Regions from separate parts of the Embleya sp. NPDC050154 genome, predicted to be linked through region 2. Evidence: riboswitches for the same ligand, from Rfam matches in the RefSeq annotation. Region 2 holds a riboswitch; each other region holds the start of a gene.

Region 1 (4,158 bases), on a different contig from region 2:
GGATGGAGTAGTAGGCGGCGATGCTCGGGCAACCGCCGGCCAACGCCTCGTAGATCAGTGCGGCGTCCAGTCGGCTCAGACCCGAACCGCCCACGTCCTCACGGACGTTGATGCCGCCGAGACCGAGGTCGGCGCCCTTGCGCAGGACATCGACGGGGAAGTGCTTGGTGCGGTCCCACTCGATCGCGTGCGGGGCAAGGTGCTCGCGGGCGAAGTCCCGCGTCGTCTCGACGATCGCGAGCTGATCCTCGGTGAGGGTGCTCATCGGGTCAGCCCATCGTGGGGATGGTGAAACTCGCGGCCTCGCGTGCACCGGAGAACCAACGCGAGGTGATCGTCTTGGTCCGGGTGTAGAAGCGGATCGAGTCGGGTCCGTGCTGGTTGAGGTCGCCGAATCCGGACCGCTTCCACCCGCCGAACGTGTGGTAGGCCACCGGTACCGGGATCGGCACATTGACGCCGACCATGCCGGTGTTCACCCGGCGACCGAAGTCGCGGGCGGTGTCGCCGTCGCGGGTGAAGATCGCCACGCCGTTGCCGTACTCGTGCTCGCTCGCCAGTCGCAGCGCGTCCTCGTAGTCGGCCGCGCGCAGCACCGACAGGACCGGACCGAAGATCTCCTCGCGGTACACCCGCATCGAGGGCGTGACGTGATCGAACAGCGACGCGCCGACGAAGTAGCCGTCCTCGTGGCCGGGGACGCGCACGTCACGGCCGTCGACGAGCAGCTTCGCGCCCTCGCGCACGCCGATGTCCAGGTAGTCGTGCACCCGAGCGAGCGCGTCCCGACCCACCAACGGGCCGAAGTCGGCGTCGCGATCGTGGGAGGGGCCCACCCGCAGCGTGGCGATGCGCTCGACGAGCTTGGCCACCAGCGCGTCCGCGGTCTCCGCGCCGACCGGAACCGCGACGGAGATCGCCATGCAGCGCTCGCCCGCGGAGCCGTATCCGGCGCCGATCAGGGCCTCGACGACCTGGTCGAGGTCCGCGTCCGGCATCACGATCAGATGATTCTTGGCGCCGCCGAAGCACTGGGCGCGCTTGCCGCGCGCGGTGGCCGAGGTGTACACGTACTCGGCGATCGCGGTCGAGCCGACAAAGCCCAGCGCCTGGACGCGCGGGTCCTCCAGCAGTGTGTCGACGGACTCCTTGCCGCCGTTGACCACGTTCAGCACACCCGGCGGCAGTCCCGCCTCGAGGAAGAGCTCGGCCAGGCGCAGCGGTACCGAGGGGTCGCGTTCGGACGGCTTGAGGACGAACGCGTTGCCGCACGCGATGGCCGGGGCGATCTTCCACAGCGGGATCATCGCCGGGAAGTTGAACGGGGTGATGCCGGCGACCACACCGAGCGGCTGGCGCAGCGAGTGCACGTCGATGCCGGTACCCGCGTTGTCGGTGAACTCGCCCTTGAGCAGGTGCGGGATGCCGACGGCGAACTCCACAACCTCCAGGCCGCGTTGCAGGTCACCGTGGGCGTCGGCGATAGTCTTGCCGTGCTCGGCCGACAACAGCTCGGCGAGCGAATCGCGTTCGGGCTCGACCAGTTGCAGGAATCGGGAGAGCACCCGGGCGCGCTTTTGCGGGTTCCAGGCGGCCCACGCCGGTTGTGCCTGCTCGGCGTCGGCGATCGCCGCCAGCGTGTCGGCGCGGTCGGCCAGCGGGACGCGCGCCTGCACGCGTCCGGTGTTGGGGTCGTACACGTCGCCGAACGCGCCGGACGCGCCTTGGACGTGCTTGCCGCCGATGAAGTGGGAAAGCTCGCGGACCATGAACGACCTGTCTCTCGTCAGGTGCGATCCGGAGGCGGGGCAATGACCCGACCACGGCAACCGCCGCTTCGGGGAGCGGGGTTGCCGAGGTCGGGTGGCACGTGAGGGTGGTCAGGCGAGCCCGACGACCTCGACGTTCGCAAGATCGTCCGGGGCGAGTGCGCAGACCGGCGTCATGCGTGTTTGCTCCATCCTCGTGGACAACACGGATATACCCGCGGCCGGTATCCTGACTTCCGGATCGACACACGCCGCCCGCCTTCCCGGCTTTCGCCAGTGGCGTGGTGCCTCGGCAGCGCACTCCCCGGTCACAGTGGCGGGACCGTGCCGGATTCACACCGACTTCCCTGCACCGCGGACCTTGTAGTTCAAGACGATATAGTCGGACGTCCTAGTAAGTCCAGCGCCGATCGAGCTTGATCGCGTGCGGGAGCGACGTGACGAGGTGGCGGTCCGGGCATCGCGAGGACGTCACCGCCGGAACGGGGGCGGCGGGTGCACGCGTGCGCACGTTCGACGTGTGGTGCCGGTGCCTTGCCGTGCCGGAGGGGGATCTGCGCCCGCCTGCGCGGCTATCGGATGTGCTTCGGCTCCGTGACGGCCGTGGTGGGTTCGAGCCGCACCGCCGCGGCGGCGCACGCCTCGACTCGGGCGCGGGCAAGTCCGATGGCCGGGTGGGCGTACGCCAGACGCTCCGCGTTCGCCAGTGCGGCGCGGGCGGCGTCCGGGTCGCCCGCGGCGGCCGAACAGATCGCAAGCAGACATTCGCACTCGGCGCCCATCCAGCGACTCCGTTGCCGTGCGGCGCGCCGACGCCATCGGCGAGCCCGCGCCGCCGCCCGCTCCACGCGCCCCTCGTACAGGTCCAAGGCGAACTCGGCCACGCAGCCCTTGCGGCGATGGGCCCGCCCGGAACCCGCCACGGCGGGGCGCAGTGTGGGCAACATCGCGGCCGCGTCCGCCGAACCCTGGACCAGCAGCATCGCGGAGAAGTCGGTGTGCGCGTGCGACATCATGCGGCCGAGCGCGTCGTCGCGAGGATGCGCCGCCGACCACCGGCGCACGACCTCCGCCCCCGCCGGGCCGTGTCCTCGCGCGAAGAGCACCATGCACTGGGACACGGCCCCGAGCGCCTGACCCACAGGCGTGTCGGGAAAGCCCTTGCTGTGCTCGTGCGCCCCCTCGACGTCACCACGACGCAGCGCGCGGATCACCTGCGCGTTCCGCTTCAGCGCGACCCGGTCCGCCTTGGAAGGCAACAGCGGCAACCCCACACCGGCTCGTTGGTGCATTCCCAGCCCCAGGAAGGCCAGGTAGCCCAAGAGCAGCCCCGCGACGATCCCCGAGGGACCTCGGACCAGCAGAAACGGGACCGCGAAGGAGGCCGCGAGGGATAGCGGCAAAATCACCCGAACAAGTATGCGCACGACGAGAGTATGGGGGTCACCGGGCGCGGACGACATGCGGTGCCGATGGTTTCCGGCAGACCTGTCCGCACGGACCGCCGCCCCATGGGGTGTCGCATACCGATGCAAGTACTGATGCGTGACTGATTCCGAGGCGCTCGATCGTCCGTAACGTCTTGACCTGCGGAAAGCAGGACTGGAACCGCGCAGGACAGAGCACTGGAACCCGTCGGGCACGCCCGGCGGAGCGACCCGGAAAGGACGGACGCCATGAGCGCCGCCATCGACTACACCGCCACCGTCGAGAACTACCTGGCCGGCTGGAACGAGCCGGACGCGGACAAGCGCCGCGCGCTGGTGGCGTCCGCGTTCACCGAGGACGCCACGTATACCGACCCGCTGGGTGCCGTGGTCGGGCATGACGGGATCACCGGCCTCATCGGCGTGGTCCAGGGCCAATTCGCCGGGCTGGTGTTCACCCTCGGCGGCCCGGTGGACGGGCACCACGACGTCGTCCGGTTCCAGTGGCACCTCGGCCCCGAGGGCGCAGAGGCGCCGGTCGTCGGGTTCGACATCGCGGTCCTGGATGCGACGGGCCGGATCAAGGCCGTACACGGCTTTCTCGACAAGGTCCCCGCCGGTCTGTGACGCACGGGCCGCCGCGGCCCGGACCGATCGACGCGCGCCCGCATACCGCGGTCCGGGCGGCGCCCTTCCCTTCCCGGATCCGCGTCCCCCGAGGAACCCGAACGCACCTGTCGGACCGGCTGCCCGTCGCCCGGCAGCGACCCCGACGCAATGCCCCCACCGCTCGTGGAATCGACCCCCCGAAGGAGTAGCCATGCCCGCCTACATCATCGCCAACCTGCAGGACGCCGCCCCGCACCCCGAGATCGCCGACTACATCGAACAACTCCCCGGCACCTTCCGGCCCTACGGCGGCCGTTACCTCGTGCACGTCACGTCCCACGAGGTACTGGAGG
Region 2 (4,158 bases):
CGCCGCCCTTCGTGGTGCCCCCACCGCCCGAGCTGCTCGTGCCGCCCGACACCGAGCCGCCGGTGCCGGCGGTGGTGGTCGTCGCGGACGCGGTGATCGACGCGCTCGCGGTCTGGGTGAGCGAGGTGGTGGGTGTGCCGGACGTCGACGCGGACGGCGTTTGGGACCCGGTGTGAGTGGCCGAGCCGGTGGGCTTGGGGGTGCCGGAGTCGGTCGGCTTCGGCGAGGTCGAGGCGGTGCCGGTCGGCTCGGTGGGGGCCTTGCCGAGGTCACCCAGCGGGACATCGGCCAGCACGAGCAGGGCCTGCGGGGTCGCGCGGCGCCATTGGTCGCGCTGGAAGTCCGGAATACCCTCGGCCTGGGCCGAGGTGAGGGCCTCCGCGTTGTAGGCGATCGTGCCGATCTCCTTGTCGGCGGCGCCCGCGTTGTCCTTGGTGATCTGGTGCTTGACCACCCACGCGGCGGCCTTGTCCGCCTCGGCCCGGTAGCCGGCCGCGTGCAGGGCCTGGCCGGCCAGGCCGGTGCTGTTGGTGTTCGATGCCGCGGTGGGTCCGGAGCCGCCGAACGAACCGTCCTCGCGCTGCTCGGACTTCAGCCAGTCCACGCCCTTCTTCGCTGCGGCCGCGGCGCCGACCGACTTGCTCTCGGTCGCCGCCGAGAGCAGCGCCTGCACGGCCATGCCGGTCGAGTCCGGGTCCAGCACGGTGGTCGGGGTGTCCTGGCAGGTCGAGCCGGTGCTGCCCAACTGACCCGGATACAGCCGGAATCCGCCGCTGGGGCACTGCTGCTTGATCAGGAAGTCCACCGCGCTCTGCGGCACCCCGCCGCTGCGGGCCAGACCCAGCACGGCCAGCGACTGCCCGAACGCGTTGCTCGAGTCGGGACTGCCGGTGAGCTTGTCCCGGATCCGACCCGCGTCGTCGCCGGCGTCCGCCCCGGCGATCAGGTCCAGCGTCTCGGCGCGCATGTCCAGGCCGCCGAACCTGGTCGGATCGCGGTCGGCGATCACGGCGGCGAAGAGCACCTTCGCGGTGGCACCCGCGATCCGCGAGCCGGGCATGCCCCACTCCTCGGCGCTGTTGTACTTGCGGATGTTGGCGGCCACCGCGTCCGCGGCGGCCTTGACCGCGGCGGGCTGTGAGCGGGTGGCCGACAACGCCATCATCGTGTCGATGGTCAGGCCCCAGTCGGAGCCGGCGAACCCCGGTATGCCGCCGTCGACCAGTTCCCCGGCCTGCCATTTCGCCGCCGCGACGGCGTTGTCGGCGTGCGGGTTCGCGGCGTCTGCCGACGCGGAGAAGACGGGGGAGGCCGCGACCAGGACCGCGCCGCAGACCGCGACGGCGCCGGTGTTCCTCACGGTGAGCCAGGACATCGATGGGACCCTTCCGAGACCAACGCGTCCCGGGAGCCGACCAATGCGGGCATCGGTCGGGCGTCCGGGCCTCAGCGTGTAGTCCACGACAGCTGGAGCCTTCAATTCGTACGCACCCAGGCATTCCGACTCGCGGCGGCCTTTCGGCCGCCGCCTACGGTTGCGGGTCAGTGCCGGACTTCGACCGGCTTCCCCTGGGTTTCGAACTATGAAGTTGAGGGTGCCGACACACGTCGGCGTGTGGAGCATACGGAGCATTCCGGCTGTCGGACAACAGCACGAGCATGCGATCAACGGTGCCGTGCGTCACCAACCGTGAGCCCGCGGTGGACAATCGCACGCCGTTCGGGCACGCATGGCCGCCGCGACGACCCGGACCGCCGGGGCGGGGCGTGCCTTCCCCGCCCCGGTGGTCCCGACTCAGGACGCGGCGTCGGGGAGCGTCGCCCGTACCCCGCGCGCCGCCGCCACCAGGTTCTCCAACGAGGCGCGAACCTCGGGCCAGCCGCGGGTCTTGAGGCCGCAGTCGGGGTTGACCCACAACCGCCCGGCGGGGATCGCGGTCAACCCCTCGTGCAGCAGAGCGGTCACCTCCTCCGCACTCGGGACGCGCGGGGAGTGGATGTCGTACACACCGGGACCGGCCTCGCGCGGATAGCCGTGGGCGGCGAGCTCCCGGGCGACCTGCATGTGCGAACGGGCGGCCTCCAGGCTGATCACGTCGGCGTCGAGGTCGTCGATCGCCTGCACGATGTCGCCGAACTCGGCGTAGCACATGTGCGTGTGGATCTGGGTGGCCGCGCGCACGCCGGAGGTGGTCAGGCGGAACGACTCGGTGGCCCAGGCCAGGTATTCGGCGCGGTCCGCGGCGCGCAGCGGCAGTGTCTCGCGCAGCGCTGGTTCGTCCACCTGGATGACCGAGCCCCCCGCGTCCTCCAGGTCGCGGACCTCGTCGCGCAGCGCCAGGGCGACCTGCCGGGCGGTGGTTCCGAGCGGCTGGTCGTCGCGCACGAAGGACCACGCGAGCATGGTGACGGGGCCGGTGAGCATGCCCTTGACGGGGCGGTCGGACAACGACTGGGCGAACGAGGTCCAGCGCACGGTCATCGGCTCGGGACGGGAGATGTCGCCGGCCAGGATCGGCGGGCGCACGTACCGGGTGCCGTACGACTGGACCCAGCCGTGCCGGGTGGCCACGTATCCGGTGAGTTGTTCGGCGAAGTACTGCACCATGTCGTTGCGTTCGGCCTCGCCGTGCACCAGGACGTCGATTCCGGCCTTCTCCTGGAAGGAGATCACGTCGCGGATCTCGGACTCGATGCGTTCCTCGTAGCCTGCCTCGTCGATGCGTCCGGCGCGCAGGTCGGCGCGGGCGGTGCGCAGCTCGCCGGTCTGCGGGAAGGAGCCGATCGTGGTCGTCGGCAGCAACGGGAGTCCCAGGTGGGCACGTTGGGCCGCGGCGCGCTCGGCGTAGGGCAGGCTGCGCCGGCCGTCCGCGTCGGTGACCGCGGCGGCGCGGGCACGTACGGCGGGGTCGCGGGTCAGGGCGGAGGTCTTGCGCGCGGCCAGGTCGGCCCGGTTGGCGGCGAGATGGGTCGCGATGGTGTCCGTGCCCTGGCCCAGGCCGCGGGCCAACGTGACGATCTCCTCGGTCTTTTGCCGGGCGAAGGCGAGCCATCGGGAGACCTGCGGGTCGATGTCGCGCTCGTCGCCGGCGTCCAGGGGCACGTGCAACAGGGAGCAGGACGCGGACACGTCGACGCGCTCGGCCAGGCCCAGCAGGGTACCCAGGGTGGCCAGCGACCTGCCGAGGTCGTTGATCCACACGTTGCGCCCGTCGACGACGCCGGCGACCAGGCGCTTGCCGGGCAGTCCGCCGACGGCGGCCAGGGCGTCCAGGTTGGCGAACGCGGCTCCGGTGAAGTCGAGGGCGAGCCCCTCGATCGGCGCCTTGGCCAGGATCGGCAACGCCTCGCCGAGGCGGTCGAAGTACGAGGCGACCAGCAGCCTGGGCCGGTCGGTGAGCGCGCCGAGGTCGCGGTAGGCGCGTGCGATGGCGTTGAGTTCGGCGAAGCTGCGGTCCTGGACCAGCGCGGGTTCGTCCAGTTGCACCCACTCGGCGCCGGCCGCGCGCAGGTCGGCGAGCACCTCGGCGTACACCGGCAGTAGTCGATCCAACAGGGTCAGCGGCTGGAAGTCGGCCGCGACGCCGGGCGCGGGCTTGGCGAGCAGGAGGTAGGTGATCGGTCCGACCAGTACGGGGCGGGCGGTCAGGCCCTGTGCGACGGCCTCCTCGAACTCGGCGACCTGCTTGGCGGAGTTCGCGGAGAACACGGTGTCGGGGCCGAGTTCGGGGACCAGGTAGTGGTAGTTCGTGTCGAACCACTTGGTCATCTCCAGCGGCGCCACCTCCTGGGTGCCGCGCGCCATCGCGAAGTAGCCGTCCAGGGCGTCGGCTTCGACGGCCGCACGGTGGCGGGGCGGGATCGCGCCGACCATCACGGTGGTGTCCAGGACGTGGTCGTAGAGCGAGAAGTCGCCGGTGGGCACCTCGTGTACACCGGCATCGGCGAGCCGATCGCGGTTGGCGCGGCGCAGTTCGGCCGCGGTCTCGCGAAGCCCGTCGGCGGTGACCCGACCGGCCCAGTAGCCCTCGATGGCCTTCTTCAACTCCCGGCGCGGGCCCTGTCGGGGGTAGCCGTACACGGTGGCGCGGGTTGCCGCGGCTGCGGACTTGGTGGTCACGGAACTCTCCTTCGCGAGTTGTCTCCGGAATCCCGGGA
Region 3 (4,158 bases), on a different contig from region 2:
GCGCGGCGTGCGTCTCGGCGTAGGCCGGGTGCGGGCCGTGCGCCTCGGCGAGCGCCGAGGAGGTCTCCAGCGCGGTCAGGTAGATCTCCTCGGAGATCAGCGTGGACAACTCGCGCGCCTCGACCGAGTCGAACGGCATGCCGAGCGTGAAGAACACGTCCTGCAGGCCCATCAGGCCCAGGCCCACCGGGCGCCACCGCGGGTTGGACGCGGCGGCCTGGTCGGTCGGGTAGTAGTTGATGTCGATCACGCGGTCCAGGAAGACCACCGCAGTGCGCACCGTCGCGCGCAGCTTGTCCCAGTCCATGCCCTCGCCGGCGATCACGTGCGCGCCGAGGTTGACCGAGCCGAGGTTGCACACGGCGGTCTCGCCGTCGCTGGTCACCTCGAGGATCTCGGTGCACAGGTTGGACAGGTGCACCACGTTGCCGGGCTCCGCGGCCTGGTTGCAGGTGCGGTTGGCGGCGTCCTTGAAGGTCATCCAGCCGTTGCCGGTCTGCGCGAGCGTGCGCATCATCCGGGCGTAGAGGTCGCGCGCGGGCATCTGCCGGACGAACCGGCCGTCCCGCTCGGCGGCTTCGTACACCTTGTCGAACTCGGCGCCCCACAGGTCGGGCAGTTCGGGCAGCTCGTTCGGGTCGAACAGCGACCAGACGCCGTCCTCCTCGACCCGGCGCATGAACAGGTCCGGCACCCAGTTGGCCAGGTTGAGGTTGTGCGTGCGGCGCGCGTCCTCACCGGTGTTCTCGCGCAGTTCGAGGAACTCCAGGATGTCCGGGTGCCAGGTCTCCAGGTACACGCAGGCCGCGCCCTTGCGCCGGCCGCCCTGGTTGACCGCGGCCACCGACGAGTCGAGCGTCTTGAGCCACGGCACGATGCCGTTGGAGTGCCCGTTGGTGCCGCGGATCAGCGAGCCGCGCGAACGCACCCGCGACCACGCCACGCCGATGCCGCCGGCGAACTTCGACAGTCGGGCGATCCGCCCGTACATGTCGTAGATCGACTCCAGCTCGTCCTTGGGCGAGTCGAGCAGGTAGCACGAGGACATCTGGGTGTGCACGGTGCCGGAGTTGAACAGCGTCGGCGAGCTGGGCAGGTAGGCGAGCGAGGACATCAGCCGGTAGAAGCCGATCGCCTCGCCGGGCTCCTGGGCCAGGCCGCACGCCACGCGCAGCAGGAAGTGCTGCGGGGTCTCGACCACCTTGCGCGAGACCGGGTGGCGCAACAGGTAGCGGTCGTACACGGTGCGCAGGCCGAAGTACTCGAACCGCCGGTCGCCGTCGACGTCCACGGCGGCGTCCAACTCGGCGGCGTGCTCGGCGACGAACGCCGCGGTCTCCGCGCCGATGACGCCCTCGCGCCGGCCGAGCGCGATGCCTGCGCTGAACGAGGTGACCCCCGCGTCGAGGGCCTCGTCCGCGATCCGGCCGGCGAGCAGGCGCGCGGCGAGCCGCGAGTAGGCGGGCTCCTCCGCGATCAGCTCGGCGGCGGTACGCACCGCCAGGTCCGCGGCCGCTCCCTTGTCCGCGCCCTCGTTGAGACCCGCGACGACCCGGCGGACGACCCGATCCGGATCGACCTCCGGCAGATCGCGCGCCTGGGTGCGCACCAGGGTAGCCAGTTGGTCCTCGGGGCTTTCGTCGATCCGCATCCGGGTCGCGCCCACGCTGTCCACAACGGTCACGTGCTCTCTCCTCGCGAGCTCGTACGTACAGTGACCCCACGCCCGAAGGCGCGGACAGCCGGCAGGTATTCGGACTCGCGGGCATGCCGGGGCGCCACCGGGCACGATGTGCTCGGCGGGCCGCGGAGTTCCCCGTGGTCGTCGCGCGCCGAACCCCTCCGGGCGTTCGGCGCCGCAGGACGACATTCGTTCCCGCTTACCGCTGCGGGGGCAGTCCCGGCTTCACACCGGGTTCCCTCTTGCGTCGCCTTTCCGTTTGAACCGGAACGGCGAACCAGCTGCGTCGCAGAGCATATATGTAGTGGCGGGGTGGTCGCCGCACCCCCAGGTGTTGTGTCGTGTCGCGATTCCCGACGTACCACGATTTCGGCCGGGACGGGCCCACTCCCGGCGGCGATGCCGTCCACACCGGGTGTCGTGGCGCCTCCGAGCCGAGCGGAATCGTCTCCTCCCGGCGTACGCCCGGCATGACGGTACTCGCGCGCGGGCCGCCGAATGGCTGCACGACACGCCGGCGTTGTGCGCGGCGCGCGTCGCCGAGCCCCTGTCGAACGTGGTGTCCGGGCGTCGAGGGAAAGACCTTCGCGGGGCGGCCGAGCGGGCGAGGGCGAGGCATTGGGAGCGTACGGTCGGCCGCGGGGCGTGCCTGGCATGTACGGCGTCCGACGGGCGGGTCGGCGAGGCGGGAGCCGGGCGTGTCGGCGGGTGCCTCCGGCGGCCGGTGTGGGCTGCCTCGGAGGTGGCCTCGGCGGCGTCCTCAGGGGCGGCCGGTGCGGGGGCCGGCCCCGGATGGGCGCGCGTGTCGCGCCGGGCGGTCGGGGCATCGGTCCACCGGCCGGGGTACCTCCCGGCCCGAGTCGCGCCACTCCGCGACCAACGCCTCGTACACGGGTGTCTCGAACGCCTCGGTGGGCCACGGCCCGAACGGGGCCCGCAGGATCTCCATGCCGACCCAACCGCGCGAGGGAACGCGAAGTAACCACCAACCGGGTGATCCCACTCGGTCGATGGACGAATCGACTCGGATACAGGCGCGCGGACCGGCCCGGGCGCACCGACCGCGCCCTGGGGCGGTCGCGCCCCTTCGGGTCGTCCTCGGGCCGCATTCAGGCAGCCTTCGACCGCCTTCGATGGGTTTCGGCGGGTTTCCGGCCGGGTGCCTTCCGGTCAGGTGGTTTCGGTCCGGGTGCTTTCGGTCCCGGCGGTTTCGGTGCGTGGCGTTTCCGGTCGGGTGCTTTCGATCTGGGCCGCCGCCGTGCGCAGTTCGGCGAACGCCTCGCCGAGCGCCGCCGCCGTCCAGTGCGCGTTCAGGCCGCTCGGGTTCGGCAGCACCCAGATCCGGGTGTCGCCGATGGTCTCGGCCTGTCGACCGACCACCGCCTTGGGCCGGCCGAAACCGGTCCGGTACGCGCCGATGCCGAGCACGGCCAGCCAGGCCGGCCGGTACGTGCGCACCTTGGCGGTGAGCGCCGCGCCGCCGGCGACGTACTCGTCCCGGCTCAACTCGTCCGCACGGGCGGTGGTGCGGGCCACCACGTTGGTGATGCCGAGACCGAGCGCGGTCAACGCGTCCTGCTCGGCGGGCGCGAGCAGGCGGGGCGTGAACCCGGAGGCGTACAGCGCGGGCCAGAACCGGTTGCCGGGGCGGGCGAAGTGCCGCCCGGTCGCACCGGACCACAGGCCGGGGTTGATCCCGCAGAACAACACCCGCAGGTTCGGTCCGATCACGTCGGGGATGGTCCGGCCGTGCGCGGCGGCCATTTCGGCGGCGGTGGGATTGCGCCCGGGCGGGATCGGCAGCACGACGGGCTTCGCGGGCGGCCCGGGCTGCGCCGGGGTGCTCACGGCGCCTCCGCGATCAGCGCCGTCCCCACCGACCGGAAGCCGAGCCGGTCGTACACGCGGGCCACGTCCTGGTCGCCCGCCGACAGGAACACCGTCTCGCTCCCGTCGGTGAGCGCGTGCCGGGCCAGCTCCCAGGTCACCGCCGCCGCGAGGCCGCCACGTCGGGCCGCGGGGAGGGTGGCCACACCGACGATCTCGGTGGTGCCGTACAGGTGCTGATAACTGCCCACGCACAGCGGCCCGGCCGGGCCGTACGCGGCGAACATCACCGTCTCGCCGGTGCGCAGGCGCTCGTTGAGGTAGGACAGCAGTCCCGGGTCCTGGCCGAGCGCGGCGGTATCCCGTTCGGTCGGGCCGTCGGTCCCCGACGCGGTCCCCGGGTTCGCGAAGCCGACCGCCGCGACGCTGTGCACGATCGCCAGGTCGGTCGCGTCCGCCCGGATCCGACGCACCGTCACCAGGTCGGGCAGGGCCGGGCGTTCGGCCGGAAGCTCGGCCGGGTCGAGCACCATCAACGGGTGCTCGTGGACGTGCAGTTCGGCCTCGATCGCGGCCGCGCGCAGCGCCGGGGTGGTCTCGTCGACCCATTCGAACGTCTGGGGCACTTTCAACTCTCTCTGCCGCGCCCG

Evidence for each region. A riboswitch is a leader RNA that binds a small molecule or an ion and turns the genes downstream of it on or off. The one in region 2 is predicted to bind cobalamin.
Region 1: another riboswitch for cobalamin. It lies ahead of ACIBSV_RS33750 (CoA-acylating methylmalonate-semialdehyde dehydrogenase); the one in region 2 lies ahead of ACIBSV_RS02140 (prenyltransferase/squalene oxidase repeat-containing protein).
Region 3: another riboswitch for cobalamin. It lies ahead of ACIBSV_RS29565 (ribonucleoside-diphosphate reductase subunit alpha); the one in region 2 lies ahead of ACIBSV_RS02140 (prenyltransferase/squalene oxidase repeat-containing protein).

Annotation. Positions count from the first base shown of each region.
Region 1 is NZ_JBITJP010000019.1:138,139-142,296, reverse strand. Features, by position in the region: gene ACIBSV_RS33755 (acyl-CoA dehydrogenase family protein) at 1-265, opposite strand, end outside; gene ACIBSV_RS33750 (CoA-acylating methylmalonate-semialdehyde dehydrogenase) at 270-1,769, opposite strand; cobalamin riboswitch at 1,971-2,141, opposite strand; gene ACIBSV_RS33745 (hypothetical protein) at 2,342-3,196, opposite strand; gene ACIBSV_RS33740 (nuclear transport factor 2 family protein) at 3,446-3,823, shown strand; gene ACIBSV_RS33735 (DUF1330 domain-containing protein) at 4,017-4,158, shown strand, end outside.
Region 2 is NZ_JBITJP010000001.1:461,869-466,026, forward strand. Features, by position in the region: gene ACIBSV_RS02140 (prenyltransferase/squalene oxidase repeat-containing protein) at 1-1,375, opposite strand, end outside; cobalamin riboswitch at 1,473-1,614, opposite strand; gene metE (5-methyltetrahydropteroyltriglutamate--homocysteine S-methyltransferase) at 1,796-4,120, opposite strand.
Region 3 is NZ_JBITJP010000015.1:192,106-196,263, forward strand. Features, by position in the region: gene ACIBSV_RS29565 (ribonucleoside-diphosphate reductase subunit alpha) at 1-1,651, opposite strand, end outside; cobalamin riboswitch at 1,727-1,978, opposite strand; gene mug (G/U mismatch-specific DNA glycosylase) at 2,852-3,445, opposite strand; gene ACIBSV_RS29575 (GNAT family N-acetyltransferase) at 3,526-4,158, opposite strand, start outside.